Regions from separate parts of the Brevibacillus choshinensis genome, predicted to be linked through region 3. Evidence: riboswitches for the same ligand, from Rfam matches in the RefSeq annotation. Region 3 holds a riboswitch; each other region holds the start of a gene.
What was found. Region 3 has a riboswitch for thiamine pyrophosphate ahead of thiS (sulfur carrier protein ThiS). Riboswitches for the same ligand answer to the same signal wherever they lie in the genome.
Positions count from the first base shown of each region.

Region 1: it holds a riboswitch for thiamine pyrophosphate, as region 3 does, so the genes downstream of both, thiO (glycine oxidase ThiO) here and thiS (sulfur carrier protein ThiS) in region 3, are expected to answer to the same signal.
Region 2: it holds a riboswitch for thiamine pyrophosphate, as region 3 does, so the genes downstream of both, thiC (phosphomethylpyrimidine synthase ThiC) here and thiS (sulfur carrier protein ThiS) in region 3, are expected to answer to the same signal.

Region 1 is NZ_CP069127.1:814,865-820,576, forward strand. It holds gene JNE38_RS04300 (efflux RND transporter periplasmic adaptor subunit) at 1-1,112, opposite strand, end outside; partial or broken gene JNE38_RS04305 (glucose-6-phosphate isomerase) at 1,310-2,659, shown strand; gene JNE38_RS31050 (excisionase family DNA-binding protein) at 2,675-2,899, shown strand; TPP riboswitch at 2,974-3,086, shown strand; gene thiO (glycine oxidase ThiO) at 3,219-4,322, shown strand; gene JNE38_RS04315 (hypothetical protein) at 4,438-5,424, shown strand; gene JNE38_RS04320 (YugN family protein) at 5,613-5,712, shown strand, end outside.
Region 2 is NZ_CP069127.1:3,617,315-3,623,026, forward strand. It holds gene coaD (pantetheine-phosphate adenylyltransferase) at 1-147, opposite strand, end outside; gene rsmD (16S rRNA (guanine(966)-N(2))-methyltransferase RsmD) at 155-769, opposite strand; gene JNE38_RS18250 (hypothetical protein) at 1,213-1,356, shown strand; gene JNE38_RS18255 (non-homologous end joining protein Ku) at 1,490-2,443, shown strand; TPP riboswitch at 2,570-2,684, shown strand; gene thiC (phosphomethylpyrimidine synthase ThiC) at 2,834-4,618, shown strand; gene JNE38_RS18265 (hypothetical protein) at 4,645-4,815, shown strand; gene JNE38_RS18270 (glycosyl hydrolase family 18 protein) at 4,881-5,712, opposite strand, start outside.
Region 3 is NZ_CP069127.1:3,119,348-3,125,059, reverse strand. It holds gene JNE38_RS15750 (glycoside hydrolase family 18 protein) at 1-1,090, shown strand, start outside; gene JNE38_RS15745 (50S ribosomal protein L7ae) at 1,231-1,458, shown strand; partial or broken gene JNE38_RS15740 (DUF2203 domain-containing protein) at 1,465-1,851, opposite strand; gene JNE38_RS15735 (alanyl-tRNA editing protein) at 1,953-3,161, shown strand; gene kapB (kinase-associated lipoprotein KapB) at 3,210-3,590, shown strand; TPP riboswitch at 3,632-3,742, shown strand; gene thiS (sulfur carrier protein ThiS) at 3,968-4,171, shown strand; gene JNE38_RS15720 (thiazole synthase) at 4,177-4,947, shown strand; gene JNE38_RS15715 (acetylornithine deacetylase) at 4,949-5,712, shown strand, end outside.

The DNA.
Region 1 (5,712 bases), 2.3 Mb from region 3:
CCATTTGCAGCCACCCAAACAAAGGTGCTGCCATCCGTGTCCTGCTGGATAGATTCGATCGGGACCTGCAGTGCGTTATCGATTTTCTCTACGGTGATGTTGATGTCTACGTGAAAGCCCGGCTTCAGGGCAGCGATATCAGTCGAGGTAGGCTCCAGTGTCACTTTGACACGTGTTTTTTCTCCCTGACCGGAGCCGCTTTGCGTCGTCGTCGCGATCGGTGCGATGCGGGAGACCTTCGCGCCCAGCTTATGCTTGCCCAGGGTGGTTCCTTCGATGACCGCGCTCTGTCCGAGCCCCAGCTTGCTTACATCCGATTCATTAATATCCGCTTCGATCAACAAATGGTCCAAATTGGCGAGCGTGAGGATTTCCGTTCCCTTATTGACGTATTGGCCGTTGTCTGCAGCCCGTGCGATCACCGTGCCGTCTGTTGGAGCCACAACGACGCTTTGGATGCGTTCTTTATCGAGCTGTCCCTTTTCCACCAGCAGCTTGTTGATTTGCGCCTGCTGGGAAGCGATCTCTTCCTTGCGAGGTCCCTTTTGCCGAAGCGCAAGCTGTTGTTTGGCGACATTCAAGGTCGAGAGGGACGAATCTACTGCCGATTTGGCTTTGTCCAATTCCTGCTCCGTGGCGGCACCCGAGACGTGCAGTTGGCTGATCCGGTCGTACTCTCGTTTGTTCATATCGTACTCCCGTTCGGCTTGCGACAGGCGTTCTCGCTCCTGCGCCACTTCTTCCGGTTCGTTTCCTGCCTGGACTTTGGCGAGGTTGGCCCTAGCCAGCTCCAGCTGCGCTTCCAGATCCAGAATCCTGCTTTCGACATCGGAGGTATCTATTTTTCCGATGATCTGTCCCTTTTTGACCTTGTCGCCTTCCTTGACGGAAAATTCGTGCAAGGTACCCGTGACGTTTGCGAACAGCTTTTGCTTGTCCTCTACAGCGACGACCCCCGACGTCAGGATTTTGCTTTCCAATGCTGATTTGGTCGCGGATCCGATGGTCACTGGCAAACCCATTGCCTGTTTGGAGCCCATCAGGTTCATCAGGGCGACTCCCGCGACCAAAACCACAGCGGCGGAACCGATGATCCACCAACGTTTTTTCATAGTCATTCTCCTTGGGTGTTTTTTCAATTTCTGGTTATTTCGTTTCCCGAAGGTTTTACGGAATCGCAGGCGAAAGGTAACGGACATGCCGAAACGTTCACATTCCAGTCACATTTTGTTATGTTTTGGCGGAATGTACTTTCTGCCGATTTTGCGTGATAAGATAGGAAATAGATGACGTTCCTGGGAGGGGAGCCATGAACCAAGCGATTCGTTTTGACTATTCCAACGCTCTTGCTTTTGTCAGACCACATGAATGGGAGCTGCTCGCTCCAGCGATTGGACAAGCGCATGAGATGCTGCACAAAAAGACAGGACCAGGCAGAGATTTTCTAGGGTGGGTAGATTTACCCGAACAGTACGACCGCATCGAATTCAACCGGATTCGGCAAGCGGCAGCACGCATTCAGTCTGATTCAGATGTGCTTTTGGTGATAGGAATCGGTGGTTCTTACTTGGGGGCCAAGGCGGTGCTGGATATTTTGGGACACAGCTTTTACAATCTGCTGCCCAAGTCCAAGCGGCGCGCCCCGGAAATATATTTTGTCGGAAACAACATCAGTCCCGTCTACATTTCCCACTTGATGGACGTCCTGGAAGACAAGCAAGTCTCGATCAACGTCATTTCCAAATCAGGCACGACGACAGAGCCTGCAATCGCTTTTCGCCTGCTGCGCGACTGGCTGGTCGGGAAGTACGGACGGGACGAAGCGAAAAAGCGGATCTACATCACCACGGATAAGGCAAAGGGTGCCTTGAAAAAGCTGGCCGACGAAGAAGGGTATGAGAGCTTTGTGATCCCGGACGACGTCGGAGGCAGGTATTCCGTGCTGACGGCTGTGGGCTTGCTCCCCATCGCTGTGAGTGGAGCCGACCTGGATGCGCTCATGCAAGGAGCTGCGGATGCGAGGGCGCAGTACATGGTGAACGATCTGCTGGAAAATCCATGCTATCAGTATGCGGCGATACGCAACGCCCTGTATCGAAAAGGGAAGACGGTGGAGCTGTTGGTCAGCTACGAGCCGCAATTCCGCTATTTCTCCGAGTGGTGGAAACAGCTTTTCGGAGAGTCCGAGGGCAAGGACGGGAAGGGGATTTTTCCTGCTTCTGCGGAATTCTCAACGGACCTTCATTCGATGGGCCAGTACATACAGGATGGCATGCGGCAATTGTTTGAAACAGTCATTTCCGTAACGACGCCATCTGTCGATGTAACCGTGCAGGAAGATCCCGCGGATGCCGATGGACTTAACTTCCTGACGGGCAAACAGATGGGGTATGTCAATAAAAAGGCTTTCGAAGGTACAGTATTGGCACACGTGGATGGAGGCGTGCCCAACCTTTTGGTGGAAATACCGAAAGCGACGGCGTACTATCTGGGCGCTCTGATCTACTTTTTTGAAAAAGCGTGCGGGATCAGTGGCTATTTACTGGGCGTCAATCCGTTCGACCAACCCGGGGTGGAGGCTTACAAGGCCAACATGTTTGCTTTGCTAGGCAAGCCGGGCTACGAACGGCAGAAAGCGGAACTGGAGGCTAGATTGAAAGAGAACAAGACGTATTTGACCGTATCCGAAACGGCGGAATATCTGGAGCTGCCGGAGGCGTTCATTCAGGAAAAAATCAAGGAAGGCCGGATTCGGACGGTTCATGACGGGAATGAATATTTGATCAACAAAGAACAGTTCAGGCATCATCTGGAGGAGCTGCGCCGCTTGCGGGAGTGGGAGGAAGCATCTCGCCACGAGCCGATTCCGGAAAGCTATGATGTCAAGGACGAGGATTAACGGACTTTCAGACCGATTTTTACTTGTCAGATCAGTAGATAGAAGTCTATACTGGTCAGTGAAAATGACATAACGAAAGCAACTTGGGGAGTCCTTCACGCGGGGCTGAGAGGATGGCAGCGACGACCATCGACCCATTGCACCTGATCCGGATCATGCCGGCGCAGGGATGTGGTTGCGAGCGAACAACGCTATTGTATTTTTTGTATTGCGTATGAGCCCACCTTTTCCTGCGAGGAAAATCGGTGGGCTTTTTCACTTTCGGGATGTTTAGGTTCACATTCGGCGATAGGGCAGCAAGAGAGAAGGGGAGAGGAATATGAGTGATTGTCTGGTAGTGGGCGGAGGAATTATTGGGCTGAGCGTCGCGTATGAGCTGTCGAAACGGGGGCTGTCGGTCACGCTGGTCGAGCAGGGAGAGTGGGGCGGTCAGGCTTCTTCAGCTGCAGCTGGCATGCTGGCCCCATTAAAAGAATTTGCATCCATGGGCCCGATGCTCGATCTCGGGATGGAGTCTTTGCGGCTGTATCCGCAGTGGGCGCAGGAGCTGGAGGAGCGGGCAGCAGGAGATGTGCAGCTGAGTTTGGAGGGGCTCGTCACCGTTGCTTTGAATGATGCGGAGAGTGAACAGCTAAAGGCCAAGTTTCACTGGCAAAAGGAAGCGGGTCATGATGTCCGCTGGCTGGATGGCAAAGAGCTGCGAGAAGTCGAACCGCTTTTGAGCGAGCAAGTCGTGGCGGGGATCCACTCTCCAGGGGAAGGCCACATCAACAACCGCCTTTTGTTGCGTTCGCTGGTGACTGCCTGCCGGATCCAGGGCGTGCAGCTTTTATCGGGATGCGTCGTCAGTGGGATCGCGGTAAAAGCCGGTCGTGTCATCGGGGTAGAGACGACCTCTGGACCTATTCGGGCAGAGCATACCATCATCGCCTCTGGAGCTTGGGCGGGAATCATGATGCAGATGCTCGACCTTGCCATTCCGGTCAGACCCGTACGAGGACAGATTGCGGCTGTCTCTTCTGTAGGAATTCCTCTGCGAACCGTGATCTTTGGCACATCCGGCTACATCACGCCGAAAAAGGACGGAAAGATCGTCATCGGGGCGACGGAGGATGAGAGCGGCTTCCAACGAGAAGTGACACTGGCAGGGCTCGCGAGTGTTCTAAATGGCGTCATGCCTTATGTGCCAGCCTTGCATGCAGCGGCGTTCCTGGAGGCGTGGGGAGGCTTGCGTCCAGCTACTGCTGACGGAAAACCGCTGCTCGGCCCTGTACCTGGCTGGGAAGGACTCTCGCTCGCCGGGGGCCATTTCCGCAATGGCATTTTGCTCTCCCCTATCACCGCCAAGCGAATGGCCGATTACGTCGAGAGCGGACGAGTGGATCGATTGGAAGCTTTCTTGCCCAGTCGCTTCCTCCCTTGATCCTTCCTTCAGCCCGGCATTCATAAAATGGGCTGGTCTGCATTCGAAAACGGAACACCTCCCCATGGGCACTTGTATATGGTAATAAAGAAACACCAGAAGGGGAGGAGTTTCCATGCAGTCTGAGGACGACAAAAACCTTTATCAGATTGACTTTCAGACAGTCAGCATGATAAAGGATATACGCCATAATGTGCACAACATCGTCAAAGAACACTTGGAGCAAAAAGTGCGCATTGAAGCGATCGACGGACAAATATTTGAAGGCGTGATCGTAGATTTTGACGACCAGAACGTCTATGTCGAAGTGGATGATCCAGACTACGATCCAGACGCAGACTTCATAGATGACGATCAGGTAGAGGAAGTCGCCGGCCGAGAAAGCTACCCGGAGCAGTATCCGTATATGGATGTAGGCATGACGTTCCCGGGCACTCCCTACCAAGGATTCGGTGGATTCGGCAGCAGCAGCAATCCTTACGGCGGCATGGGACCGTTCGGGGGGATGGGGTCTTTTGGGCCGATGGGACCCTATGGACAGATGGGCCCCTATGGACAGATGGGTCCCTATGGACAGATGGGCCCCTACGGACAGATGGGACCCTATGGGCCGATGAGCCCGTTCGGCAGCAGCAGTAATCCATATGGACAGGTCAGTCCTTACGGCAGCAGCAGCTACCCAGGCTATCCCTATGGGAATGAAAATGCGCCCTTTAGTCAAGTCAGTCCATACCATGCAGAGAATGCGCCATTTGGCCAAGTCAGTCCATACCATGCAGAGAATGCCCCATTTGGCCAGGTCAGTCCATACCATTCGGATAAAGGTCAAGTCAGCCCGTACACCGATCATAACTATCCATATGGTCCGGTGAGCCCTTACAGTCAGGTGAGTCCGTTTGGCGGTCCAAATCCCTTTCTCTCTCCGTATGGGCCATTCCCGCAGCCGATGCCATGCTTCCCCGTGGTACCTCCACCACCTCCACCGCCCCCGCCACGGGCAGCCGTCGTAGTTACACCGAAAAGAAGAAGACGCGCGTGTGGAAACGGACGCAAGATCATTCCGCTTGCGCTGTTCACGCTGCTTACCATCGCCCTGCTCTAAAAACTCAAGCGACCTAACAAGTCTCTGCCCATCGATTTGGGTTCAGGGACTTGTTGATTTTTCGGCAATAAACATATCCAACATCTTCAGCACCCGGTGTCATTTCGTTTCGGCTGCTTGATTGGGTGAGTACAACCGCGTGCTTTGTCACACACTACAATCAGAATCTGGAAAGGCAGGGATGGGTGATGAGACCGATTCAAAGCAGCTTGCCGGGAACCAAGGGGACATTTGGCTATTTTCGCGAAACACTCCAGCCAAACTTTACTCTGTCCAATTGGGACTATG
Region 2 (5,712 bases), 500 kb from region 3:
TTCTTCCACACTGAACAAGGACTTCTTCTTTGCGTTGATCAAAACGGCAACGATCACCTTGTCAAACACTTTCGACCCGCGCGTGATAATATCGAGATGACCGTACGTAACCGGATCAAAACTCCCTGAACAAACCGCAATGGTCATGACTCACTCATCCTTCCTCGGATTGCGCTGCTTCACCTGTCGATTCGTCTGATTCTTCCTCTTGGGATTCACGATCAAAGTAGTACAAGGTCACAGCCGTATCGCCGTATGTCGAGGCACGATCCTGTACGCAATCGCCAATCTCTTCCGGCAGTTTGACACCGACGTCGTGCTCGGCGATAATCCAAGCCCCTTCCGCCAGCATATTCAGATCTTGCAGCTGCTGGATTTCTTCCGCAATTTTTTGATGGGCGTACGGAGGATCGAGAAACACGAGATCAAACGCTTGTTTCCGTGTCGCCAACGTACGGATCGCCCGGTCGGCATCCATTCGATACAGATCTGCCTGTTGTTCCAGTCTGCAAGCAGCCAAATTTTGTTTGACGACAGCAAAGGCCTTTGCATCCCGTTCGACAAAAACGGCACGCTCCGCTCCTCTGCTCAACGCTTCAATGCCCAACCCGCCGGTACCGGCATACAAATCCAATGCCCAACCGCCGTCAAAATAAGGACCGATCATGTTAAAAATCGATTCTTTCACTTTGTCAGTCGTTGGCCGAGTTCCTTTTCCCGGAACAGCCGTCAACCGACGTCCTTTGTGTTCACCCGCGATGACCCGCATTCGTTTTCACCTGTCAATTCCAATTATGTATTCGTTCTTGTTGCAGGAAGACCCAAGAATGATTTCATACTATCACAACTGGTAGTACGCGTAAAATTGCAAGTGGAAATTTTATGCTGCCCTGGATGTATACAAGGCCAACAATTGGGAAATGCTTATGGATAGCGACGCAACGGTGTCGCTGACAACCGCGGAGAAGACTTACGTTTCCCCATAAGCTCTTCCTCCGGTTTCTCCTCTCCCATAATTGAAAGGCGGTTCACTTTGGCGCACGGCGTGTCTGATAGGAGCATTCCGTGCCATCTCTCCCCGTGAGGGAGGAGTTGAACAGCTGCCTCATCGCCTTGTGGTGATGGGGTATTTTTTTTGTCTTCGGGCACGATAAAAGGCAGGGTGTACCTCGTACAGCCACCCAGATCCTTTCCGAATAGGAGTGAATGACCTTGGCCGAAAAACAACCTTCCAAGCAAAAGCTCGAAGCATCGGAAGCCCAATCCATCGCAGATCGCACGGGAGAAGGCGTAGAGCAAGCGAGACAAATGCAATCCGAAGCCGATCAATCCGACATCATCAAACACGGACAATAAAGGGTGCCAGCCAGCCGTACTTCCAACGGCTGGCTTTTTTATCTGCTGAGATCCCCCTCACCTGCATTTTCCTTGGCGCACCTGTCGCGCGCAGCAAATACTAAAAAGCAAAGGCGCAGACTGGAGGAATGTCATGCATACGGTATGGAAAGGCTCGATCAGCTTTGGTCTGGTGAATATCCCCGTCAAAATGTTTACGGCAACTGAGGAGCGCGATATCCGCTTTCGCCAGCTCCACAAGGAATGCCATACGCCCATAAAATACACCAAGATGTGTCCCCACTGCCAGCGCGAACTCGAAGCCAGCGAGATCGTCCGCGGTTACGAATACGAAAAAGGGCATTTTGTCATCATCGACGATTCGGATCTGGAAGCCATTACGCCGGAAACCAGAAGGGCGATTGAAATTCTCGATTTCGTCGATTTGAAAGATATCGACCCGATCTACTTTGACAAAAGCTATTTTCTCTCCCCCCAGGAAACCGGCGATAAAGCCTATTCCCTTCTGCGCGCTGCCATGGAGGAGACGGGAAAGATCGCAGTCGCCCAGGTAACCATGCGCAATCGGCAGAGCCTGGCAGTCGTGCGCTTGTATGAGCATTGCATCATGCTGGAGACCATTTTTTACCCCGATGAGGTTCGTCCCGTGAGCCAAGTACCTGCCCTTCCGGATTTTAACGTTGCCTTGTCGGAAAATGAGCTGAAAATGGCCACGGAACTCATCAACAACATGACGGTCCCATTCGAACCAGGCAAGTATACGGACGAGTATCGGGCCGAGCTGCAGGCAATGATCGAGAAAAAGCTGGAGGGGCAAGAGATTGCTACGTCCCCTGCCGTACCGCGCACCAATGTCATCGATCTCATGCAAGCGCTGCGGGAAAGCCTCGAAGCGACTGGCGGAAATGGACCTGGTCCGATCAAGCTCGAGCCCGAACCGACGCCTGAGCCTGTGAAAAAGAAGACCGGCCGTAAACAGACCGCTGCAGCCCCAAAAGAGGCGGCCCCCGTCCAAAAGGCTGCAGGCGACACGACAGCCGGTTCCACCACCAAGACGCTGCGGAGAAAGAAAACAACAACCGTATGACAAGAGAAGAAAGACCAAAACCTGTCCGGCATGGACAGGTTTTTTGGTATGGGTCACACCTTCCTTTCTCAAACTTTTACTTGAAAATAGAAATGGGTGCCTGTATGCTAATCATGAAATCGATCAAGTACATAGCACGGGAGCTTGGGAATAACCAGGCTGAGAGGATGGCTGATTTGCCATCGACCGTTGAACCTGAACTGGGTAATGCCAGCGGAGGAATTGTCATAAACGACACGATCAGAACGTGTATCTTTAGGATACCCGTATCTGTTCTTCTCTCGCGTCTGGCGTCGCATGCTCCCATGCGGCGCTTTTTCATGGCGCGGGGATTCTTTCGCCTCCCGCAAGGTTCGCGCATTGTGCAACCATGACCAAGGAGGTTTTCTTATGCCCCACACATCCAGCACCCCCCCGTTTCAACTGTCACCAGTCGTATCCTTTCCAGGCAGCAAAAAAGTCTACGCGAGCGGAAGCAGACCTGATATTCGCGTCCCCATGAGAGAAATATCCTTGCATCCTTCTGAAGGACCGACGGGAGAGGTACCCAATCCCCCTCTCCGCGTCTATGACACCAGCGGAGAATACACCCGAGAAGGCTATGTTCCTGACAGTTCCCGCGGTCTTCCCCCTTTGCGTTCACGCTGGATCGAAGAGCGGGAGGATACAGAAGCCTACGAGGGGCGGCCCATCCAGCTTCGCGACAACGGCATTCGAAACGAAAATCGCCTGCATGAGGTCCCCTCTTTCCCACACGAAGGTCATCACCCCCTGCGAGCCAAGCAGGGAAAACCCGTCACTCAGCTTCACTACGCGAAAAGTGGCATCGTGACACCCGAGATGGAATTTGTCGCACTGCGTGAAGGAGTCGATCCCGATTTTGTACGTGAAGAAATCGCCAGGGGCAGAGCCATCATTCCCGTCAATATCAACCACCCAGAGAGCGAGCCCATGATCATCGGACGGAACTTCCACGTCAAGGTGAACGCCAACATCGGCACTTCTGCCGTCACCTCATCCATTGGAGAAGAAGTGGAAAAGATGATGTGGTCGGTTCGTTGGGGAGCGGACACGATTATGGACCTGTCTACAGGAGCACATATCCACACCACACGTGAATGGATCATCCGCAACAGCCCTGTCCCGGTCGGTACGGTCCCGATCTATCAGGCTTTGGAAAAAGTGAACGGCAAGGCGGAGGACCTGACTTGGGAGATCTATCGCGACACGCTGATCGAACAGGCAGAGCAAGGCGTAGACTACTTCACCATCCACGCCGGCGTCCTGCTCCGCTATATCCCCCTCACAGCCAAACGGGTGACAGGCATCGTCTCGCGCGGCGGTTCCATCCTGGCTGCATGGTGCCTGGCCCATCATAAAGAAAACTTCCTGTACACTCATTTTGAGGAAATTTGCGAAATTCTCAAAGCGTATGATATCGCTGTTTCGCTAGGAGACGGCTTGAGACCCGGATCGATCGCCGACGCCAACGACGAGGCGCAATTTGCCGAGCTGGAGACGCTAGGAGAATTGACGAAAATCGCATGGGAGCACGATGTGCAAGTTATGATCGAAGGCCCTGGACATGTACCGATGCATCAAATCAAAGAAAACATGGATAAACAGTTGACGATTTGCCATGAAGCCCCTTTCTACACACTCGGACCGCTGACCACCGATATCGCGCCAGGCTATGATCACATTACCTCGGCCATTGGGGCTGCCATGATCGGATGGTTTGGTACGGCCATGCTCTGCTACGTGACTCCCAAGGAACACCTCGGCTTGCCGAACAAGGAAGACGTACGCAATGGCTTGATCGCCTACAAAATCGCCGCGCATGCCGCCGATCTGGCAAAGGGGCACCCTCGAGCAAAGCAACGCGACGATGCCCTGTCCAAGGCACGCTTTGAATTCCGCTGGGTGGATCAATTTAACCTCTCGCTCGATCCTGAACGAGCGCGTGAGTACCACGATGAAACGCTGCCTGCAGAAGGTGCCAAATCAGCCCACTTTTGCTCGATGTGCGGACCTAAGTTTTGCAGCATGCGCATTACGCAGGATATTCGTGCGTACGCGCAGGTTAGGCAATTGAGCGAGGAAGCAGCGCTTGAAGAAGGGTTGCAGGAAAAAGCCGACGAGTTTCGCAAGGGCGGCAGCCGCATTTATAAGTAATGCATGCGAAAGGGAGGCAGTACCTGATGGAAGAAGCGTTCAGGCTGCGGGAAGAAATCGCGCGCCTTCAAGAAGCGATCCAGGAGCATCAACGCCAGCTCCTCGATTTGCAAAAAAGCTGCACACACCAGTTTCAAGAGTCCTCTCTCGCGCGAACGTGCGTGAAGTGCTCGCTAACCGAGAGCCTCTATTATTGACAAGGATGGAACGGCAAAAAGACCGAAGAGCCTCTCTCTTCGGTCTTTCTTTGCCACAACGGCTATCACTCATTCATAAAGCGGACACTTTCCCGACTCAAGCCGCCCAGACGCCACAAGGCTAGATTGTGGTACCCTTCACTTGAAATCACATTCGCCCAGGTCTTCAGCGTCGTCTCATCCGCATACCAGACCGTGTGCTTCTGTTTCTTTTCGTCTACATATTGAAAATGGATGCTGCCGCTCGCATTATCTCGTCTAGGCACCTCCACACTCGATTTCGCAAGCCCAGCAGCTTGCTCCTCGGTTACCGCTTTTACCTCTCCCGATTCCGACCAGTCAAACCCGCCAGCCGCGAGGGCGATGACCTTCTCTCCCGGCACTGTCTTCATGCGGGCTGCCAGCTCCATAATAAAGGAACGGTCTGCCTTGGGTCCTGGCCCGCTCTGAGTACCGTACAAGTTGTAGGCCATCATCACATATACGGGTCCCTTGGGCAAGGAGAGACTCTCGATCGGCGTCCGCGGTTCAAGTACGATTCGAAGCGTCTTCTCCTGCTCCTGGAGCCGCGTGTACAGCTCGTTGATAAAGGCCATCATGTTGTCCCAATCTTTTTCATCGATACGCTCGTAATCAATCTCCACCCCATGAAAATGATACGTGGACAGCGCCTCCATGATCTGATTGATATGCCTGGCGCGACTTTCCAGAGTGGCCATCAATCGGGTCACGATGGTCGGTTCCTTTTGGAGATCGGAGCCATCTTGGCGTTTCTGATCATTGACAATCGTTAAATCCACATGAACCAAGCTGCTTTTCCGAGCGATTTCTTGGACTTTGGGCAGTCCCTTTTTAAATTCGTCCGTAAACAAAAGGTTGTCCGACTCGTCGAAATAC
Region 3 (5,712 bases):
TCAACGCTTTAACATCAGTGCGGCGGAATTGGCACGGGTGAATGGCATTCCCCAATACCGTCCCTTGCAGATTGGTCAGAGGCTGTACATTCCCCCGCGTCCCCGGCGGGCGGCAGATTTCAACGCCTATGTGGAGCCGAGGAGACAGGTGTCCCAAGAGTTGGAGGACGAGGTGAGGACTGCTGCCCCTCATCTGACCTATTTGGCGCCATTCAGTTTTCGGATCAAACGGGATGGCACGTTGGCAAGGCCAGCGCTTGACGATTTCCAGTCGATTGCACGCACCAATCATGTCGTGATGATGCTGGTCGTGACGAATCTGGAAGGTGGTCAGTTCAGCACAGAGCTCGGCGGACTGATTTTAAACGATGTGGAGCTTCAGAATAAGCTATTTGACAACATCATCTCCACCGCACAGGAGCTCGGAATGGGGGACATCCACTTCGACATGGAGGCGCTGCCGCCTACGGATCGGGAAGCCTACATCCGATTTTTGCGAAGAGCGAAGCAGCGGGCACACGCAGCGGGTATGATGATGTCCGTGGCGCTCGCACCCAAGACGAGTGCGGAGCAGCAGGGCAAATGGTATACAGCTCATGACTACGGAGCGATTGGAGCCATCGCTGACTTTGTCGTCATCATGACGTACGAGTGGGGATACAGCGGAGGTCCACCGATGGCTGTCTCGCCGATCGGCCCAGTCCGACGTGTCCTGCAGTATGCGATTACCGAAATGCCTGCTGAAAAAATCTTGATGGGGCAAAATCTGTACGGGTATGACTGGACCCTTCCTTATAAGCCTGGAACGACAGCAAGAGCGCTGAGTCCCCAAGCAGCGATAGCATTGGCCGCAGAGCACAACGTCAATATCCAGTACGACTACCGTGCTCAGGCTCCTTTTTTTCAGTACACTGACGATGAAGATCGGCGTCATCAAGTGTGGTTTGAAGACGCACGCTCCATCCAAGCAAAGTTTGATCTCGTCAAGCAGCTCGGCCTGCGAGGGGTCAGCTACTGGAAGCTGGGACTGCCATTTCCGCAGAACTGGCTGCTGATTGAGGGGAACTTCCGCGTCCGCAAGCGTGGCTGAACGACAGGCGTACAATCCATTGGGTTGTGCGCCTGTCTGCTTGGCCGTATCGGCGAGTTTTCGAATCCGGTGGAAACATGGTATGATGGCAAAAAGTACATTCGTGGCGTATGCCGAAAGAAAGGATGGGGGAAGGGAAAATGGGAGAGTGCAAACTGGATCACAGTGTAGAGGATGTGCAAAAAAAGCTGGCGGAACAATCTCCTTTCTTGCCGCAAGAGAAGGTAGAACAGCTGCGGGCATGGCTTGAAACCAAGCAGTCTCAAGAAGGACTGAACGAGCTGTTCCACCTACTGAAGAAATACGATTTGGCGACGCCTGAAGAAAGAGCTCTGCGGGAAGAAAAAATGGCACTTCTTCTGGGATAACTCCCCTTAGTCGAGCTGCTTGCGGCCGTTAAAGCCATCGTAGAGTCCGTGGTAGTGTGTGATGGATGACTCGCCCTCTCTCCAGCAGAGGAGGACTTCTTCGCCATTGATCATCGCCGGGAAATCAAAGAGTCCGATGTCGATATCCTTGACTTGGATCCCTTTGCTGATCAGCTAAGTGACACGCATTTGGGCTTCCATTTCCATGAATTCGAGGCGGCATTCTACGGCAAACAGCTCCTCTTCGTTAACAGGCTGTTCTTTTTTGATCTGTTCACGTTGCTGGTACAGCTTATAAAAAGTGCGTTTGGCTTCCTGCAAGAAGGATAGCTCTTCGCGTACATACGGCAATAACTCATTTGCTTCTTCACGAGTAAAATATTTTTTGGACAAGAGTACCACCTCCTGATCCTATTATACTAGCAACCCACCGCGGGAGAAAATGACGGAAGCATATCCGATGTGATTTTTGCTTTCTGCAGCAAGGAGCCGAGATGAAAGATCGATTGTATTATCAGGATGCCTATACGCAAACATTTACAGCAGACGTGGTGAAGCGGGGAACGGAGCAGGACGGTTCTCCCTTCGTCGTTTTGAGTCAAACCGCCTTTTATCCCACGGGTGGCGGCCAGCCATCTGATCAAGGGAAACTTGGCGGGATCCGTGTCATGGATGTGGAAGAAGTGGATGGAGAGATTCGCCATCGACTGTCAGATCCATTGCCGGAGAACGTGACACAAGTAGAGGGCCAGATTGACTGGGACCGCCGATTTGATCATATGCAGCAGCACGCGGGACAGCACATCTTGTCCGCTGCGTTCTTGGAAGTGGCGGGTGCAGAGACGCTGGCCTTTCATTTGGGCAAAGAGCGTGTCACGATTGACGTGAGACTGGATGATTTAAAAGAGGAACTCTGGGAGAGCGTCGAACAGAGAGCCAACCAGATCGTACTGGAGAACCGCCCGATCTCTGCCAGATTCGTGGATGATGAAGAACTGGCGACGTTGCCTTTGAAGAAGCAGCCGACCGTGACGGAAAACGTTCGCGTGGTCATCATTCCCGAATTCGATTACAATCCATGCGGTGGTACGCACCCGGCACATACCGGGGAAGTCGGCATGATCAAAATCTTGGGGTGGGAACGTCATCGGGGGAACATTCGTCTGGAGTTTATTTGTGGATGGCGCGCCTTGCGAGACTATACGAAAAAGCAAGCTGCAGTCAGGGAAGTGTCGAAGCTGCTGATGACCAGTGATTCAGAAGTGATCGCGCAGACGCAGAGACTGATTGCGGAGCGAGATGCGTTGAAACAGAGCTTGCAGGAGAAGGAGAAAGTTCTGCTGGAGGGAGAAGTCCGCCAGCAGCTGGAGCGAGCAAGCCAAGTCGGTCCTGTACGAATCGTGCAGCAAACCTTTACAGACAAAACCATTCAACAGCTCCAGCAATTCGCCCAGCAAGCTGTCGCGCAAGCTCCTGATGTCGTTTGCCTATTGGCCGCGACAGGAGAAAAACTGCAGCTTGTATTTGCCAGGGGACCCCAAGTCGACGTGGCAGTCAATCAGCTGATGAAGGATACGCTTCCCCTCGTCGAAGGACGGGGCGGGGGAAATCCAGCCATGGCACAAGGCGGTGGACAACCGAGCTTGCCTGCGGAAGAAGTGCTGGCTCATGCTCGCAGACAGCTGGAAGCTGCGCTGGCCTAAACCGGTAGAATGGAAGCATGGGCAATGCAAAAGGAGGAATTTAGGTTCATGTGGAACCCGGGAGATATTGTACGTGTGACCCAAAAAACAGGAGAGTATATCACTGAGGTGTTGGAAATCCATGATGCCAAGCTGCTGGTAAAGGTCTTGGCCGTCACGAAATTTCCTACCCAAGGAGATTTGCATACTTCCTATGAAGTGGACGTCCCCTTGTTTCACCAACGTCCGGCCTTGTCCTACCAAGAAAAATTCATGGTATTTAGCAACGCGGTCACGAGGTATAACGGCATGATTCCGGATTACCGAGAGTCTGTGCGTGTAGCCATGGAGCGCGAAATGGAGAAAATGAGAAAGATGTCTCAGTGGGCTGCTCGCTGTCTGCTTGAGCTGGAAGCCCTGCACAAGGAAACCTTTACAAATTCAAAATAGAGTGTTACTGTAGAACTCGAATGAACGACAATTGAATACGATGACTACCAAGCGGGAGCCGAGCGACGTCGGCTGAGATTGTAACGAGGGTGTTACTGACCGTTGAACCTGATCTGGGTCATGCCAGCGGAGGAAGAGGTATAACGAATCGTTATAAAACCAAACCATCCACGGCGGATGGTTTTTTTATAAAAACGATCTGCGTGATGATAGGGAAGACGGCTTCTTCTGTTTTGCTGGGTGAAATCCAGCAGTGGGAGGAGTCGTTTTTTTGTACTATCGGAAGTATTAAAACTTAAGGCTGATAGTATAAGCGCAACCAAGTCTGCACCAAAAAGCTTGGTGCAGCCAGGTTTCTAATGGATGGGAGGAATACGATGGTAGTTACGCTCAATGGAAAAAAGGTAGAACTGGCAGAAGAGATCAGGACGATCCGTGCCCTGCTCGCCTCATACCAGCTGCAGGAGAAAATCGTGGTAGTGGAACAAAACGGTGACATCATCGACCGTACACGCTACGAAGAATCACCGATTGCAGATGGAGATCGCATAGAAATCGTTCACTTTGTTGGAGGAGGATGATCATCATGGATACATGGAAAATTGGCCCTTACGAATTTCATTCCCGTTTGCTTTTGGGAACAGGGAAGTTTGCGGATTTAGAGACACAAGGCAAGGCGGTAGATGTTTCGGAGGCAGAAATCCTGACGTTTGCGATTCGCCGACTGAATTTGGAAAATCCGCAGGAGCCTAACTTTTTGGAACAGCTCGACTTGAATAAATACACGCTGCTGCCAAACACGGCGGGAGCCTATACCGCGGAGGAAGCAGTTCGCATCGCGCGCTTGGCAAAAGCATCCGGACTATGCGACATGATCAAGGTCGAAGTGATCGGGGACCCCAAAACCCTATTGCCTGATCCGATCGGAACTCTGGAAGCTTCCAAAATTTTGGTTGAAGAAGGTTTTATCGTTCTGACTTACACGAATGATGATCCAATCCTCGCTCGCCGACTTCAGGAAGTGGGCGTTCATGCAGTCATGCCAGGAGCTTCTCCAATCGGTTCCGGCCAAGGAATTGTCAATGAAAATAATCTCCGTTTCATTATCGAAGATGCAAAAGTGCCGATCATTGTCGATGCAGGCATCGGGGCGCCGGCCGATTGCGCGAAAGCGATGGAGCTGGGTGCAGATGGCGTGCTCTTGAATACAGCCGTAGCTTTGGCGGACAATCCCGTGCTCATGGCAGAAGCGATGAAGCTGGGTGTGGAAGCAGGACGCAAAGGGTTCCTGGCTGGACGCATTGCGAAAAAACGGTATGCGTCTGCGAGCAGCCCGACCGAAGGGATGATTGAGTAGCATGAGAGGGCTCGCGGCAGCAGTCGAGGCTATCGCCAACCGAGGGGACGAACTGTTTGACTTGCTGGGCAAGCTGGTGTCACAGCCAACCGTGAGTCCCCCGGCTCGCAACAGTGAGCAGGCCCAGAGCTTGATTGCGGGGGAGCTGCAGGAAATGGGCTTTGACATCGATCGATGGCCCGTGTATCCCGGTGACGATAATGTCGTGGGACGACTGCCGGGAACTGCTTCAGAAGAGTCCAAGAGCTTGATCATCAATGGCCATATCGACGTCGCGGAAGTAGGAGATGACACGGGATGGACGTATCCGCCATTTACGTTGACGACAGGACCGGACGGCAGATGGTACGGTCGCGGGGTGGCAGATATGAAAGGCGGATTGGCTGCCAGCTTGTTTGCCATCAAAATGCTGCGAGAGCATGGCGTCGAACTAAAGGGAGATCTTCTCTTCCAGTCGGTCATCGGTGAAGAAGCCGGAGAAGCTGGGACCCTCGTGGCAATTGAGCGAGGCTACAGCGCCGACTACGCCGTTGTCGTCGATACGAGCAATCTGCATATGCAAGGGCAAGGCGGAGTCATCACAGGCTGGATTACGATTGAGAGCCCGACGACCTTGCATGATGGGATGCGGGCCAAAACCATCCATGCCGGCGGGCGCGTCCACGGTGCTTCGGCGATTGAAAAGATGATGAAAATCATCGCATCCTTGCAAGAGCTGGAACGTCACTGGGCCGTCATGAAAACCTATCCCGGATTCGCACCTGG